2 regions of the Thalassospira sp. TSL5-1 genome follow, and region 1 is predicted to be linked to the other one. Evidence: predicted binding sites of a transcription regulator. Region 1 holds the regulator's gene; the other holds the start of a gene.
The links. Region 1 encodes PhoB, which activates phosphate uptake and scavenging genes when phosphate is short. Its sites were predicted from a motif close to TNTCATAAAACTGTCA; they were not measured.
Positions count from the first base shown of each region.

Region 2: the regulator PhoB is predicted to act here: its motif matches at 2,577-2,592, upstream of LF95_RS13865 (bifunctional 2',3'-cyclic-nucleotide 2'-phosphodiesterase/3'-nucleotidase).

Region 1 covers NZ_KV880638.1:756,418-761,917, forward strand. The annotation lists gene pstA (phosphate ABC transporter permease PstA) at 1-1,221, shown strand, start outside; gene pstB (phosphate ABC transporter ATP-binding protein PstB) at 1,223-2,029, shown strand; gene phoU (phosphate signaling complex protein PhoU) at 2,050-2,781, shown strand; gene phoB (phosphate regulon transcriptional regulator PhoB) at 2,786-3,484, shown strand; gene LF95_RS13000 (cation:proton antiporter domain-containing protein) at 3,608-5,371, opposite strand.
Region 2 covers NZ_KV880638.1:945,700-951,199, forward strand. The annotation lists gene LF95_RS13855 (AraC family transcriptional regulator) at 184-975, opposite strand; gene LF95_RS13860 (MFS transporter) at 1,127-2,470, shown strand; gene LF95_RS13865 (bifunctional 2',3'-cyclic-nucleotide 2'-phosphodiesterase/3'-nucleotidase) at 2,658-4,616, shown strand; gene LF95_RS13870 (GcrA family cell cycle regulator) at 4,755-5,177, opposite strand; gene LF95_RS13875 (NnrU family protein) at 5,370-5,500, shown strand, end outside.

The DNA.
Region 1 (5,500 bases):
CGGCGATTTAAGACCTATGGTCTGGTTGCGATTCTGCTGGCACTGTCGGCACTGCTTATGCTGGGTTATTCGATTGTGTCCAAGGGCTATAGCGCCTTTGTCCAGACTTATGTGCAGCTTGAGGTTACGTTTGATCCGGCAGTCATCGACCCGGATGGAACCCGTGATCCGGCGGTTATTGGCCGGGCGAATTTTGATGCGCTGATCAAGGAAGCCCTGCGCAAGCAGTTTCCAGATGTCACGTCGCGGTCAGAAAAACGCAAGCTATATGACATCGTTTCAAGCGGTGCTTCCTATGATTTGCGCGAACGGGTGATGGAAACCCCCTCCCTGATCGGGCAGACCCGCAAGGTCTGGCTGATTGCTGGCGATGATTTTGATATGCTCAACAAGGGCTATATCAGTGCTGATACCAAAGAATCGAGCCGCCGCCTTGATGACGACCAGATCTCGTGGTTTCAGGCATTAACCGATAGCGGGGCAATTGAAAAACGGTTCCATACCCGCTTTTTCACCAACGGCGATTCCCGCGAACCGGAATTGGCCGGTATATGGGGGGCGGCTGTTGGCTCTTTTTATACCCTGTTTGTCACACTGATCCTGTCCTTTCCGATTGGGGTGGCTGCTGCCATTTACCTTGAGGAATTTGCCCCGAAAAACCGTCTGACCCAGATTATTGAGGTCAATATCAACAATCTGGCAGCGGTGCCGTCCATCGTGTTTGGTTTGCTCGGCCTTGAGCTTTACCTCAATGTCATGCACCTGCCGCGTTCTGCCCCGGTTGTGGGTGGTTTGACCCTGGCCTTGATGACCCTGCCAACCATCATCATTGCCGCCCGTGCCGCGATCAAGGCGGTTCCGCCGTCAATTCGTCAGGCCGCTTTGGGCCTGGGGGCGTCGCCGGTGCAAACGGTTAGCCATCATGTGCTGCCGCTGGCCATGCCGGGTATTTTGACCGGGACGATTATTGGCATGGCCCAGGCACTGGGTGAAACGGCACCGCTTTTGATGATTGGTATGGTGGCCTTTATTGTTGATATTCCGGGCAGTGCGATGGATGCGGCAACGGTTTTACCGGTGCAGATCTATCTGTGGGCAGATAGCCCCGAGCGTGCCTTTGTTGAAAAAACCTCTGCGGCGATCATGGTATTGCTGGCCTTCCTGATCCTGATGAACGGGCTGGCTGTGTTCCTGCGCAAGAAATTTGAACGGAAGTGGTAAAATGGCTGTTGTAACTGCTGACGCAATGACAAACGCTTCGCAAACGCGCGGCAAATCCAAAATGGCGGCCCGTGACCTCAACCTGTTTTATGGCGACAATCAGGCCCTTTATGATGTCAATCTGGATGTTGTTGAACGTGAAGTCACCGCGCTGATTGGTCCGTCGGGTTGTGGCAAATCCACTTTCCTGCGTTGCCTTAACCGCATGAACGACACCATTGATGGCGTGACCATCAATGGCAAGGTCACACTGGATGAACGCGACATTTACGATAAATCAATCGACGTGGTGCAGTTGCGGGCGCGCATCGGCATGGTGTTCCAGAAACCCAACCCGTTCCCGAAATCGATTTTCGATAACGTGGCCTATGGCCCGCGCATTCATGGTCTGGTCAATTCCCGCGACGAACTTGACGAAATCGTCATGACCTCGCTGGAAAAGGCTGGCCTTCTGAAAGAAGTCAAAGACCGTCTGGCATCACCGGCGACGGGTCTTTCCGGTGGTCAGCAGCAGCGCCTGTGCATTGCGCGTGCGGTTGCGGTCAGCCCCGAAGTTATTTTGATGGATGAACCGTGTTCCGCGCTGGATCCGATTGCGACCGCCAAGGTCGAGGAACTGATCGACGAGCTGCGTTCGAACTACACAATTGTCATCGTCACACACTCCATGCAGCAGGCCGCGCGTGTGTCGCAGCGCACGGCCTTTTTCCACTTGGGTAAACTTGTGGAAGTCGGCGAAACGGACCAAATCTTTACCAACCCGAGAGATGAACGGACCAAGGGTTATATCACTGGTCGCTTCGGTTAATCCGGGCAGGAGGTAATTCCATGAGAAAAGAAGAAACCCATATTGTCAGTTCATTCGACGAAGAACTGACCCGGTTGAACAATATCATATCCCAGATGGGCGGCCTGGCCGAAAGCCAGCTGATTTCGGCGATCCGCGCGATTTCCAAGCGCGATTCCGAATTGGCCGAACAGGTCATTGTTTCAGACCTGCGCATCGACAAGCTGGAACAGGAAGTTCAGGATTTCGCTGTGCGTGTTCTGGCCCTGCGTCAGCCAATGGCCGATGATTTGCGCCAGGTTGTAACCGCGCTTAAATTGTCAAATGATCTGGAACGCATTGGTGATCTTGCCAAAAACATCGCCAAGCGCGCCCAGGTTCTGAACCAGATCCCGCCGATCCGCCCGGTTCAGGTCATTCCTAACATGGCCCGTCTGGCACAGGAAATCATCAAGGATGTTCTGGACGCCTATATCGAGAATGACGCGGAAAAAGCCCAGCGCGTGTGGGCCCGTGACCAGGAAGTGGATGATATGTACAATTCGCTGTTCCGCGAATTGCTGACTTACATGATGGAAGACCCGCGCAACATTACCGCATCGACCCATCTTTTGTTCATTGCCAAAAACATCGAACGCATCGGCGACCATGCCACCAATATTGCCGAAACGATCTATTACCGCATCAAGGGCGAGGATCTGCCGGTGGATGGCCGTCCCAAAAACGATGCTGCCAATTTTGCCGTGATTGAACCCAACGAGGCAGGGGAATAACAGGATGGATCCTACGGTTCTTATTGTCGAGGATGAAGCCGCCATCGTCACGATGTTGCGCTACAACCTTGAACGGGAAGGCATGAATGTTGTGGAAGCCGGTGACGGGGACGAAGCCCTGAAAATCATGGCTGAAACCCATGTCGATCTGGTCCTGCTGGACTGGATGCTGCCGGTCATGTCCGGGATCGAAGTATGCCGTCAGATCCGCCGTAAACCGGAAAGCCGCGATTTGCCGGTGATTATGGTGACAGCGCGTGGTGAAGAAGGCGACCGCATTCGCGGCCTTGATACCGGGGCGGATGACTATGTGACCAAGCCCTTTGCCATTGGCGAATTGCTGGCCCGTATCCGTGCGCTTTTGCGCCGGTCGGGTCCGGCGCAACCACAGGGGCAGTTGATCTATTCCGATATCGAAATGGATCTGGCGGCACATCGTGTCAATCGCAGCGGCAAACCCATTCATTTGGGGCCGACGGAATTTCGTCTTTTGCGGTATTTCCTGGAACATCCGGGCCGGGTTTTTTCGCGCGAACAGCTCCTTAACGCTGTTTGGGGGCCGAATATCTATGTCGAAACCCGCACGGTGGATGTGCATATCCGCCGTTTGCGCAAGGCCCTGAATGACGTTAAAGGCACCAAGGATGTGATCCGCACTGTGCGTGCCGCGGGTTATGCTTTGGATGACGATGCGGCGGCGTAAGCGGCTTTTTTATTTCGTCAAATTGTGACAGAAATTCGCAATTTACACTGAAAATACAAGGCCCTGTCATAATGGCAGGGCCTTGTTTTATGCGGTGTGGAAGGCGGGCTTTGCCAATGCCTTTTATGCCTTGTGTTCCGGTTCGTTGGTTGCCGAAGCCGGTTTCGTTGCGGAGGCGGATGAATGAGAAGGCGAACGTGGGGCCAGCTCATTCATCAGCAGCATGTCGGCCCGGCGGAATTTGGCAATCTCGCTATCAATTTCATCTTGTGGAACATCGCAGGCGGAAAGCACATGGTCCGACAGGCGCAAGCCTGTTTCCAGCACTTCGGGGATGGCGGCATTCGCCCCGCTGCGTGACAGCGCGCCGATATGGGAAATATCCTGGGCACGGGCAAAAATTCTCAGGTGCGGGTAATGCTGGCGCAGCAAGGCTACGGTTTTCTCGGTTTCATGCGGCGAACCCATCGCAACGGCGGCAACATGTGCCTGATCGGTGTGGGCGGCCCGGAAACTTTCCGGTCGGGACCCATCGGCGAAATAAACCGGCAGGCCTTCGGCACGACCACGCGCCACCTGCTGGGCATCGGAATCCAGAACGATAAAGGGAATGTTGCGGGTTCTTAACAAACGGGCCAATACCCGGCCCACACGCCCACAGCCGATAATCAGAACATGATGGGCGACCCCATCGGTATGGGCCTCGATTTCACCGAGTTGGTCAGTTTCGCGTGGATGAAAAATATCCTCCAGCTTTTTGCCAAGGCCAATCATGCTGGGGGTCAGGGCCATTGAAATGGCGACAATCGGCACCAGAATAGCCGCCAGTTGCGGGGTGATTGCGCCATTTTGCGCGGCCAGCGAAAACATCACAAAGGCAAATTCACCGCCGCCCGCCAGCCCCAGGGCAATGCGCATCGATACCGCCCGGTCAAACCGTGTTGCCAGGGACAGTAAAAACAAAATCGCCCCCTTGATCAGCAACAGGGCCAAAACCCCCAAAATGACGGTCAGCGCATGATGATAAACCACCCCGACATCCACCGACATGCCGACCGACATGAAAAACAGGGACAAAAACACGCCGCGAAATGGCGCAATGTCGGCTTCGATCTGATGGCGAAATTCGGTTTCGGCCAGCATCACCCCGGCGATAAACGCCCCTAATGCCATCGAAAGACCGGCCATTTCCGTCAAGGTGCTGGCGGCCAGCACGGCAAATAGGGTGCCAATGGCAAATAGTTCCGGGTTATGCAGGGCGGCAATGGCGCGAAACATGGGCCGCAGCAAAAAGCGCCCGGCCAGCAGCAATACGGCAACGGCCCCCACACCGGCGAGGATGCTGACCCACGGGCTGGTGGTGCTGGCGGTATTGCCCGCCGCCTGTACCATGATCAGAAAGGGGCCAACCGCCACATCCTGAAGCAGCAAAACTGCCAGGGCGGCCCGGCCAAAACGGGTGTGAAGCTGTCGTTCGTCTGAAAGCTGCTTGAGGATAATCGCGGTGGACGAAAGGGCCAGGGCCCCGGCAATCACCAGCGCGCTGGGCAAGGGCAGGTCGATGGCCATCAGAACGACAAAACCAATGCCCAGCGTCACGGTTATTTGCAAAACCCCCAAAGCGGCAAACTTGCCGCCGATTACGCGCAACCGTTCGCGCGATAGTTCCAGCCCGATCATGAAAAGCAGGAAGACAACACCCAGTTCGGCAACGGTGGAAATATCGCGATTATCGGGAATAAGTCCCAGCCCAAAGGGTCCGATCACCAGGCCGCCAATCAGAAAGCCAATGATGGAATTGGCCTTTAATCGCTGCGCAATTGGCACGGCAATTACGGCAGCACTCAGGATCAGGAATAGCTCGAAGAGCACAGTGCTATGGGGCATCAGGTTTCATCCAGGGGCGTTAACTTTAGGGCCAGTCATACACGTTCCCGGTTATTGCGACCATAGCGCAATAGGGTGGAGACATGATGCGAATCTGACTTTGGGCATGGTTATGGAGCGGTAAAAACG
Region 2 (5,500 bases), 190 kb from region 1:
CATCCTGTCAAAATGATAAAGCGCGCTTTATGCGGCTCACAAGCGGCATAAGCCTGTTTGAACGGCCCTTCCGGGGTCGTTTTTGTATTTGGGGCGGTGGTCTGGCATGTTTTGGTTGTGTGTGGGGCAAGTGATTTTGCGTCTGATGGTTTTACAAAACCCGGCAATTTGTGGGCCTTGCGATTATTGGGCGGTATTAAAATAGGTGCCCGGCGTTTTGCCGGTTGCCTTGCGAAACATGGCAATGAAGGCCGATGTGTTTTCGTAGCCCAGATCCAGAGCAATTTCCGTGACCGGGCGGTGATGGGCGAGTTTTTCGAGCGCATAGAGCAGCCGTAGTTTTTGTCGCCATTCGCGAAAGGGCATGCCGGTTTCGCGCAAGAACAGCCGCGCCAATGTGCGCGAGGATGCCCCGCAATCGCGCGACCATGCTTCAAGGGTGCGATTATCGGCCGGGTCGGATTGCAGATGGTGGCAAATGCGGGCAAGCCTTGCATCCTTGGGGGCGGGTAGGTGCAGGTTGCTGCTATGGACCTGCGCAGCAAGCTGATCAAGCAGCACCTGGATCAGGCGGCCTTCGACGCCCTGTTCGTCATATTCAACGGGAATTTGTGCCGCAGCGCGGATCAGTTCGCGCAAAAGCGGGCTGACTTCAATCACCATGCACTGATTGCTTAATTTGGCCGGGACATCGCGGTCGATATAAACATGGCGTGCCCGGCAAAAGGTGGCATGGGCCACCGCGTGATCGACGCCCGGTGGCACCCAAACTGCGCGTTGCGGCGGTACAACCCATATGCCGGCTTCGGTCGTGACCGTCATGGTGCCTTCGCTGGAATAGATAAGCTGGTACCAGTCGTGATGGTGCATGCCTACACAGCGCCCGGCCGGAAAATCACAAATTCGCACATAAACCGGGCGCGGCAATTTATCCGGGCGCGGGCGGGGTGGGGGTGAATTTTCGGGTTTTAACATGGAAATATGTCCTGTTTGCCGTATTCAATGGCAGATTACCGTGAGACAGACGGACGGGACAAGTTTAATTTGGAAGCAATCCAGACAACTCCCGGGTTCCCCGGATGAATTCGTATTGATGCGGGTTCATGAACATTCAGGAAACGGTCTTATGCCCACCCCTTATCCTGCCCCGCGCCCGACGCATAACGCCGAGGCGCATAACCCGACAGAGCCGGATGCCCATGCACCCGATTATTTGGCAAGTACCGCCCCGGACCAGACGGCTTTTGCCAAAGAAGGGGCCGCCGGACCAACCGGTTGGCGCAATAACCCTGAAGTGCTGCTGATCCTGATGGCGGCGGCCATGCCGCTGTCCTTTTCGACCTGGATGGCGCTTTTGAATAATTTTTCCGTCGAAATGGCCGATTTTACTGGCCGGGAAATTGGCATTTTGCAGTCTTTGCGGGAAATTCCCGGCTTTTTGGCCTTTACCGCCATTTTTGCGCTGCTGATTTTCCGCGAGCAAACCTTTGCCATCCTGTCGCTGATGGTGTTGGGGCTGGGCGTTGCCATTAGCGGCTATTTCCCCACCGTGATCGGCCTTTATTGCACCACGGTCCTGATGTCGATTGGCTTTCATTATTTTGAAACCATGCAACAGGCGCTGTCCCTGCAATGGGTGGCAAAGGACCGGGCGGCAATGGTGATGGGCCGTCAGCTGTCGGCAAAGTCCATTGCGTCATTGCTGATGTTTGGCGGCGTTTGGGTGATGATGGAAATTTTCGCCATGCCCTATCGTGGGGTGTATGTGGCGGGCGGGGCGCTGACCATTATCGGTGCGGTTATTGCCTGGATGGTGTTTCCCAAATTCAAGGATGCCCATCCGCAAACCCGCAAGCTGGTTTTACGCCGCCGTTACTGGCTGTATTACGCGCTAACCTTTATGGCCGGAGCACGGCGCCAGATTTTTACCGTGTTTGCCGGTTTTCTGATGGTGGAAAAGTTTGGTTATGATGTCGGAACCATCACCATTCTTTACCTGCTAAACCATGCCATTAATATGGTGCTGGCCCCCAAAATTGGCCGTCTGATTGGCAAATGGGGCGAACGACGCGCGCTGGTAGTGGAATATTGCGGGCTGTTCATCGTTTTCACTTCTTATGCCTTTGTGCAAAATGCCCACATTGCCGCCGGGCTTTATGTGATTGACCATATGTTCTTTGCGATGGCGATTGCGATGAAAACCTATTTCCAGAAAATCGCCGATCCGGGTGATATTTCCTCAACCGCCGGGGTCAGCTTTACCATCAACCATATTGCGGCGGTGTTTTTGCCCGCAGCCTTTGGGTTGTTGTGGCTGGTCTCGCCCAGTGCGGTCTTTTTAACCGGGGCGGTGCTGGCGCTGGGGTCGTTGATTCTGTCGTTAAACGTGCCCCATGATCCGCGACCGGGTAACGAGGTGGTTGTTGGCGGTACGGATTCTGCAGTATCCGTCGGGCAGGCAGCCCGGTAATTTTACCTAAGTTCCTCACGCTGTTGGATTTTATGGCGTGAACATTCAAACCTAAAAAACGCCTGTTCTGCTGGATGGGCGTTTTTGTTTGCGTGATCGCTGCGATTTTCGCAAAATCTTCAAATCCTGACCAGACAATCAGAAATACATTGGTCACACAGATCACCATTTTTCAGGGATGCACTTTATGACTTTCTACCGTCCGTTGGCCTGCGCGATCATGGGCCTGTCCGTAAGTCTGATGGCGGGCACCGCCCTTGCCGACAGCGCCGTGTCGCTGCGTATTCTTGAAACCACCGACATTCACTCGCACCTTGTCAATTACGATTATTATCGGGATGCCGCGTCGCAAACGGTGGGGCTTGCCAAGGACGCCACCCTGATTAAAAAGGCGCGGGAAGAAGCTGATAACAGCATCCTGATTGATAATGGCGATCTTATTCAGGGCAACCCGCTGGGCGATTATATGGCCAAGCGTCATGGCCTGAAGAAAGGCGAGGTTCATCCGGTTTATAAAGCCATGAACCTGATGGATTACGATGTGGGCAATGTTGGCAATCATGAATTCAATTACGGGCTGGAATTTTTGGGTAACGCCATTGCCGGGGCGAAATTCCCCTATGTGAATGCCAATATTTTTGTCGATGATGGCGATAATAACCCGGATAACGACAAACCCTATTTTACGCCCTATCAGCTTTTGAAACGCGAGCTGGTGGATAAGGATGGCAAAAAACATCCCATCACCATTGGCGTTATCGGCTTTGCCCCGCCCCAGATCATGCAGTGGGACAAGGCCAACCTAGAAGGTCATGTTATTACCAAAGACATTGTCGATATGGCCGAAAAATATGTCCCGGAAATGCGCCAAAAGGGCGCGGACCTGGTGATTGCCGTGCCTCATTCGGGCATGAGCACCCAGACCCGCCACGGCATGGAAGAAAATGCCACCTATTACCTGTCCAAGGTTAAGGGCATTGATGCCATTCTGTTTGGTCATGCCCACGAAGTTTTCCCGTCAGAAAAATTTGCCGATATTGAAGGTGTTGACCTGACCAAAGGCACCATTAACGGGGTTCCTGCCGTGATGCCCGGCTTTTGGGGCAGCCATGTTGGCGTGATTGATTTAAGCCTGAATGTAAAGGATGACGGTACCTGGCAGGTGACAAATTCCCTGTCGGAGGCCGAGCCGATTTATCATCGCGAAGGGCGCGATATTGTGCCGCTGGTCGATGCCGACCCGGAAATTCTAAAGGCGGTGGAAACCGAGCATAAGGCAACGATTGATTATATGCGCGAAGGGGTAGGGACGAGTGAGTCTGCCATTAACAGCTTCTTTGCCCTGGTGGCGGATGATCCCTCGATCCAGATCGTGACCAATGCCCAGAAATGGTATTTGAAAAAGATCTTGGCCGGGACCGAATATGACGGCTTGCCGATCCTCTCGGCCGGGGCGCCGTTCAAGGCTGGCGGGCGCGGCGGGCCGGATTATTATACCGATATTCCGGCAGGCAAAATCGCCCTGAAAAACGTGGCGGACCTGTATATTTACCCCAATACCGTGCGCGCCGTGCTGTTGACCGGTGATCAGGTGCGTGAATGGCTGGAAATGTCGGCCGGGCAATTTAACCAGATCGATCCGAACAGTGATCAGGAACAGATGCTGATCAATCAGGATTTCCCGACCTATAATTTCGATGTCATCGATGGCGTAACCTATGAAATCGATGTGACGCAACCCGCCCGCTATAACAAGGATGGCGCGGTTGTGAACCCGAATGCCCATCGTATCGTCAATTTGCAGTTTGACGGTAAACCGATTGAGGGCGACCAGAAATTTGTTGTTGCGACCAATAATTACCGGGCCAGTGGCGGCGGCCATTTCCCGGGGCTGGATGGTTCGACCATCATTGTTGATGCGCCCGATGAAAACCGCACCGTACTGGCAAATTACATCATGGAAGAAAAAACCATCGACCCCAAAGCCGATGACAACTGGCGCCTGGCCCCGATGGGCAATGCCAGCAAGGTAACGTTTGTCACCAGCCCCAAGGCATCAAATGCGGTCAATGCGCCGACCAATATCAGCTATGTCGGTGAAACCCCCGAAGGTTTTGCCCAATATGTGCTGACAACTTTGAAATAAACGCGATTGTTTCCTGATCGTCGTCGTTTTCTGGCAAACCCCGCTATGGCGGGGTTTTGTCGTTTCGGCAAGGTTGATAGCACGAAAAAAGCCGCCCCGAAGGACGGCCTTTTCGATTTTTTCAACAGGGGCGCATGATCAACGTTTGTTGTTCGGGCCACCATGATTGGGGTTGCGCGGGTTATCTTCACGCGGGCTTTTGCCATTCAGGTAGGCCGCAGCGCAATGTTCATCGCAATAGGGTTTGCCGGGGATGATTTTTTTGCCGCAGAAATGGAAATCATCGTCACCGGGGTCGCCAAACGGCCAGCGGCACATGCCCGGTCCAAGGTCGTAAATGCTGATGCCTTTCGACAGAACCTTGGGCGCTGGGGCCTTTTTGGTTTCTGATTCTTCAGCACGACGCTGGATCGGCGACGGACGTTTGGGCAGGCCCAGGCGGTGCGCCTTGCCGACAACGGCGTTTTTGCCCACACCCAGCTCTTCACCGATGCGTGCCGTGGTCCAACCCTGATTCCAGAGCGAAGTCAGCAATTCAATCTTTTCCGGTGTCCAGCTCATGTCGAGTATATTCCGTGTTCCGATGTTTGGGATAAACCCAGCTTTATTGCGTAAAATCAATTAGGGATAAAGAGGTATCCGCTAAAGTCGCGCGGCGCAAGGGGCGAAGCCAACGGGCTGCCCGTTCAGGGTGCGCGAAACGTGGAGGGCAATTTGCATGTTGCGCCGTCAAAGTAAAGAGGTGATCGCATTTTGACGTGGTTTTTCATTTCCATTGTTGCATTTTTGGCAGGCCATATATTGCCGGGCCTGTTCCGTCGTCAGCTTGTTGCTGCTTTGGGAACCTCTCTTTATCTGTTCGCTTTTTCGGCAATTTCAATAGG